Linked DNA regions of Herpetosiphon gulosus. The protein of the gene in region 2 interacts with the protein of the main gene of each other region in a pairwise test. Links are inferred from orthologs where the notes say so. Each region holds a gene or a part of one and is shown on either strand. Other genes may lie near its edges. The genes, in order: rsfS and ABEB26_RS15660.

Region 1 (3,186 bases), on a different replicon or contig from region 2:
CCGATACCACCCATGCCATGAATACCCACTAAAGCCGCACTACGTTGGGCTTTGTGCGCAACTTGGATGGCATAAGTCAGGCGTTCAAGTTCAGTTTCGCGGCCCACAAAATCGCCAACCGCAGGCCGTAATTGGTGAATCGGAGCGCGATCAGCAGGCAAGTTTGGGTTGTTTGGCTGGTTTTGATGGGGCTGGTTGAGCACCTTGGCAATTTGTTCGAACAAGGCTTTTTGGTAACGATGATAGGTCGCTTGATGAATATTCAACATCTGGCAATAACTATCAACTGGCGCTCCAGGATAGGTCGTCAGCAGCTTGAGCAGCGATTGTTGGGGCTGTTCCAGTGGTAATTGATTCAGCCAACGATAAAAATCGCCCAAACTACCAAACTCTTGCAAGCGTTGCCGCCATATTTGGTCGCCCAACAGCCGCTCAGGCCGTTGAATTAATGTCTGAACTGTCTTGGCCGTCCATTCATAATCTTCACTCATTACGCGCTCCTGCTAGTCCAAATTCACTTCGATTTTAACATGATCACTCTGCTTGACAAGCCTTCTATTTAATGATACTTTGTATCAATATAAATCCTGATTCGCTATATGGGTATGGCGAGCACCAATACAACATGGAGACATGGGTCATGAATGAGCGTAGTACTGGCACGGTGGCGTGGTTTGATCCGGAAAAATCGTATGGCTTTATCACAACCCATGCAGGCACATCGCTGTTTGTCCATCGACGGGCCTTGGGCGATGGGCGACGTTGGTTAGTTGAGGGGGAGGAAGTTAGTTTTGTGGTGGTTCGGGGTATGAAGGGTGATGAAGCCAACGAGGTTTTGGTGACCAGCGCTTTGCCGCCAACACCACGCATTCGCGCTTACGAACAGCGCGAAGCTGGTGGCTATAGCTGCGAACGCTCATTTGAACGTCGTGATCGCTTTGGTTCAGCCCGCCCAAGCCAAAATGGCCAGCGGCGCGAGTGGAGCAATGGCCCACGTGAACGCAATCGCACATTCAGTGGCAATGCGCCAACAGGTGTGCTCAGTGCGCGGGTTGATTATATCGACCCTCAAGGGCGGTTTATGTTTGTCGCACTGAGCGATAACCATGGCGATGCCTATGTTCATTCGACCTTATTCAACCATGTCAGCAATCGCGTGCAAGTCGGTGACACCGTGCGGGTCAGCGTTTCGGCAAGTGATCGCGGCTTACGCGCCAACTCACTTGAGCTTTAAATTGGGTTTTGCATATCCACTCAAGCAGCAAGGCCGACTCAAACGAGTCGGCCTTGCTGTTGTTATTATTGAAGAAATAGCTCGAAGTTGGGTTTCCGGTCGCGGCCTGTGAGGCGGCGGAACCCTCGCCCGATCGCTCGAACCGTATCCTCGCCTAACGAATAAGCCAAGACCGAACCGAGAATCAAGCCTAGGGCACTTCCGGCTGCTGCTCCAAGCGCAAAGACGACATAGCGTTCGCGTTGTGTAGATTTGTTCATGATGTACCTCGCACGTGATCGTCCTTGACCCGCCGATTACTGAAGAACGACAACTGGCGTAGCTTTTTGCCACAATTTATCGAGCTTGTAAAAATCGCGTTGTTCAGGGCTAAATATGTGCACAACCACATCACCAAAATCGAGCAAAACCCAGCCAGTTTCGGGTGAACCTTCGATTTTGGGGGTGGCTGCACCTTCTTGGACTAACTGATCATCAATTTCTTTTACGACTGCCCGCACCATCCGCTCATTGCCAGCCGTACAAATCACCAGAAAATCGGCGAAGGTGGCTAATGGGCGAACGTCGAGCATTATAATATCATTTGCCTGCTTCGAGTCTGCTAAATCAACAGCACGGCGGGCAAGAACTTGCGCTTCGATAGGTGGACCTCCACATTTCTAGAACTGTATTTTCTGCTTCCAGTGTACCATGAAACCTTAAATTAGCTGCATGCTTCGCCCAACATGTTCGAAGATGTTGAGTGCCTCAGCTAAATCGGCGTTGCTATGGCTAGCCGTTACAATTGTGCGCACCCGCCCTTTATCCTTGGCAACGGTTGGGAAGGCGATGCCTTGGGCGAATACGCCTGCTTGGAACAAACTATCGGAGAATTGCATCGCTTTGGCTCCATCGCCCACAATCACTGGGGTGATGGGGGTTTCTGAGATGCCAGTGTTAAAGCCAAGCTTGTTCAATCCAGCTTTGAAAAATTTGGTATTTTCCCAAAGTTGTTGGTGTAATTGCTCGCCCTCGACACTTTGCAACAGTTTGATGGCCGCCAAACAGCTGGCAACAACCGCCGGTGGATGCGAGGTGCTGAATAAAAATGGTCGAGCGCGGTGCTCCATTAACTGGCGTAATTTGCTCGATGTGGCAACATAGCCGCCAACCGCGCCAATCGCCTTGGAAAGCGTACCAACCTGAATATCCCAATGTTTGATGCCATAATGGCTGACTGTGCCGCTGCCATTTTTGCCCAACACGCCCGATGCGTGGGCATCATCAACCATAGTGATTGCGCCATAATGCTCAGCTAACTCGGCGATGCGTGGCAAGGGTGCAATATCACCATCCATGCTAAATACGCCGTCGGTCACAATGACCGTGTTGCGATATTTACCTTGGTTGGCCTGTAAAACCCGTTCCAAATCAGCCATATCATTGTGTTGATAGACCGCCCGCGCCGCTTTGGTTAGGCGAATTCCATCGATGATCGAGGCATGATTCAATGCATCGCTGATCACCAAATCGCCATCATTCAGCACAACGCCCAACACGGCAGCATTGGCGGTAAACCCCGATTGCAGCACTAACACCGCTTCAGTATGCTTGAATTCAGTTAAGCGTTGTTCAAGCTCCTCGTGGATGCTCATGGTGCCGATAATTGTGCGAACTGCGCCTGAACCAACTCCCCATTCCTCGATTGCTTTGATTGCGGCGGCTTTCAAGGCGGGATGATTAGCCAAGCCCAAATAATTATTTGATGAGAGATTGATCACCGATTTGCCATCGATGGTTGAGCGTGGGCCAGTTGGGCTTTGCAATTCGCGTAATGTGCGAAAAACCCCCTGCTCACGCAAACTATTCAGTTGCTCATCAAGATATGCTTCAAATGAATGCGGCATCATCGCCCCCAAATAACACGCTAGTTGCACCGATGGCCGAACGCCATCTGGTTCAGATGCATTATA
Region 2 (3,268 bases):
TTTGCTCCTTGCCAAGCTGAAACGGCTTAATATCAACAGCTTTAAGGCTTTTGCGCCAGGTCGATTCAGCCAAAGCAATTGTGCCAGGTGGATGATTGAACTGCTGTTCAATTGCCACAAAACTCGATGGAATCAGCCCAAACAGCCATTGAGTATTGCTTTTAGCAGGCATTTCAGCCCATTGCTCGGCAGTATTAGTGCCAAATTCAGCTACATCGCTGGCCAAGTGCGCCGCCCCACAAATATACAAGGCCTCAGTTGGATCAATCGCATGCTCGGCTAAATGTTGCTTGATCCGCGTCCACATATAGCGTTCACGCAGACGATCAGTGATTACATCTTGGGGTTTGCGACCAAGTTGGTGAATTAAGCTGCCAACCAAGGTCATTACTTGGCGATAGATGGCATAATCGGCGTGCAAAATCACCCGCTCGACATATTGCTCCCACCATTCGGTAAAATGGCGCGAGTTGGAGTTTTGCAGCAAATAATGCAGAAAATCGTCAAACGTCGGTTCTAACGAGCCAATCGTCACGCCAATCGATTTGCCATGGAGTTGGGCGGCCTCATCATCATCGTCGGCTGCATCCTCGTCGATTGTTGGCAAGGGTTGCCATTGAAACACATAATCAACTGGACGATCAACAAAAACCAATTGGGTTTCAGGGTGGGTCAGGGCATAGGCAATCGCTTGATATTCGGCTGACGATTCGGTCAAGGGCGCAACCACGCTAATTGGCAGCGCCTCTGGCGGAACCAACTCGCTATCGGCAGCAAATGCCTGAAACGCCACTGGCAATTTACAATCGCGCAAATGTCCCACCAACTCGAGCATATCCTCGCACAATTCGATGTAAATGACTTTTGGCTGCTTTTGGTGCAAGCGGCGCACCAGTTGCAAGGCCGAAGCAGGTGAATGATGCGCCACCGGAAACAGATCAAGCGGCTCGTGTTCAGCTCGCTCAACATCATGGGCCATGCGTTGGAGCAAGCGTTGCAGTGCCTCAGCATCTTCGCTGAAGGCTGCCGCTGTGACCTTTAATTGTTGGGTTAGTGAATCAAGCATGGGTTTATCCCTCGATGACCTTCATTGCATCCTGACCGCCAGCCATAAAATCGCGCCATTCGCCTTGATGTTTTTCGCTGTGTTTGGCCACCACGCTATGCCAGAATTTGTTCATTACGGCAATATCTTCGGGGCGACGACGAACCAGCGTGCCAACCAACGAGCGCCCAAGAATTTCGGGCGTGAGGCGTTGCTCGCCAAAGTAGGTCGAATAGAGCACGGCATCTTCCAACACGCCAATTTGTTCAGCGGTCGAGAGCGCTGATTCGAGCTTGGCATCGTCGGAGCTAGCACTAGCGCTAGCTTCGCGTAAATCAGCGAAGGTTTGCAGCAAGACATCGAGCAAGGTTGGGGCAACGTCGATTCGCACTTGTTGGCGCTCCAACAGCTCGGTCGTGCGAAACAGAATAATTTCGCGTTCTTGCTTTTTGTTGGTGACCACTGGAATATGCACAAAATTGAAACGCCGTTTGAGCGCCGACGAAAGATCGTTAACCCCACGGTCGCGGCTGTTGGCGGTAGCAATAATGTTGAAGCCCTGCTTAGCAAATACCACATTATCGTTGCGCAATTCAGGAATCGAAATGTATTTTTCACTCAAAATCGAAATCAGCGCATCTTGGACATCGCTGGTACAACGGGTTAATTCTTCAAACCGACCCATTGCACCAAGCTGCATGCTGGTCATAATGGGCGAAGGAATCATCGAATCACGCGATTGGCCAGCGGCAATTACCATGGCAATATTCCACGAATATTTAATTTGGTCTTCGGTTGTGCCTGCCGTGCCTTGCACCACATAGGTCGAATCGCCACAAATCGCTGCCGCCAGCAACTCGGCCATCCAGCTTTTGCCCGTGCCAGGATCGCCAATCAGCAACAAACCGCGATCTGAGGCCAAGGTGACAATCGCCCGCTCGGCAATACTGGGGTCGCCATACCATTTTTGGGCAATCTCGCGATCGAGCTTTTGAGCAGGCGTGCTACCAAGCACGAAGGTGCGCACCATCTGGGGCGAAAGTTGCCAGCGAGCAGGCCGTTGACCGCTATCACGTTCGGCCAAATAGCGCAATTCATCGGCATATTTGAGTTCGGCGGGCAAGCGCAAAACGGTATCAGACATTTTGACAACTCCTTCATTACAAGGTAATAAATTGCTTAATTTGTTCGATCAGCTTGCGAGGGCTGCCAGCAAAAATTGGCCGACCCATTTCTTTGAGCTTGGTGCGGAACCAATCGTTGACGCTGAAATAGCCTGAGCTAGTAACCGCCCCGACCGGAATAAAATGCACACCCGATTCGATCATGGCTTTGATTGTATCGAGCAGCACCTGCTGCGGGCCGCCTTCATAAAAATCGGTGATCAGTACCACGGCGGTTTTGCGTGGCTCTTGAATTTTTTCGCTAGCAAAGAGCAAGGCTTCGTTGATGCTTGTACCGCCGCCAAGCTGAGTGCGCAGCAACACCTCAAACGGGTCGTGTACCCACGGCGTGAGATCAAGCATGCGTGTGTCGAACGCGATCAAATGCATATCAACATGGGGCAAGCCGGCGAAAATCGAAGCCAGAATTGTGCATTGCACCATGGCATCAACCATCGAGCCAGATTGATCAACAACCACAATCATGCGCATTGGTGTGCGTTTTTTGGCAGTTTGGCGATAATACAAGCGATCAACATACAAGCGACCTTCATTGGAATTCCAATTGGTCAGATTGCGCCAAATTGTGCGTTTCAAATCAAGGTTGCGAAACACCCGCTTGGGCGGCACTGAACGGTCAATTTTGGCCGAAACCGCCTGCATCACCTGCAAACGCAACACATCGGCCAATTCATCGACATATTGTTTGATTAAACGTTTGGCGTTGATCAAAGCATTGCCCGAAAGATGGCTTTTATCGCGCAGCAATTGCTCAACCACCGCCATCGAAGGCGTAAGTTGGGCGGCGAGCCGATTATCTTGCAACACTTCGCGCAAGGCCATACGCTTAATCAAATCTTTTTCCAGCCCTTGGATGACTTGGCGCAACTCTTCTTCAGAGAGATTGAAGCCTGAGCCAATGCCCTGCCCACCTTGCAAACCACCAGGTTGGCTGGCTTGGCCTTGACCAGGTTGGCTTTGGCGCAACGCTCCAGGCTGAAAACCCAAACAACGTTCAAGATGGGCTACATCTTTGAGCCATTGGGCATACTCAGCAGCG

What was found.
Region 1: the proteins of ABEB26_RS15660 (region 2) and rsfS interact in binary tests that used the Escherichia coli proteins (3 or more experiments, as listed by UniProt). The link is inferred for Herpetosiphon gulosus from one-to-one orthologs.

What each region holds. Positions count from the first base shown.
Region 1 is NZ_BAABRU010000003.1:242,906-246,091, reverse strand. Bases 204-3,060 are described here. They hold rsfS (ribosome silencing factor), read right to left. Parts: upstream 1,876-3,060; coding sequence 1,531-1,875; downstream 204-1,530. Other genes in these bases: ABEB26_RS04995 (glycine C-acetyltransferase), read right to left, coding at 1,933-3,060; ABEB26_RS05005 (hypothetical protein), read right to left, coding at 1,300-1,494; ABEB26_RS26915 (cold-shock protein), read left to right, coding at 641-1,234; ABEB26_RS05015 (tetratricopeptide repeat protein), read right to left, coding at 204-491. In the rest of the region: more of ABEB26_RS05015, read right to left, coding at 1-203; more of ABEB26_RS04995, read right to left, coding at 3,061-3,120. UniProt on the Escherichia coli protein: Functions as a ribosomal silencing factor. Interacts with ribosomal protein uL14 (rplN), blocking formation of intersubunit bridge B8.
Region 2 is NZ_BAABRU010000011.1:47,552-50,819, reverse strand. The notes cover bases 131-3,069. They hold ABEB26_RS15660 (AAA family ATPase), read right to left. Parts: upstream 2,190-3,069; coding sequence 1,071-2,189; downstream 131-1,070. Other genes in these bases: ABEB26_RS15655 (VWA domain-containing protein), read right to left, coding at 2,206-3,069; ABEB26_RS15665 (DUF5682 family protein), read right to left, coding at 131-1,066. Also shown: more of ABEB26_RS15665, read right to left, coding at 1-130; more of ABEB26_RS15655, read right to left, coding at 3,070-3,268.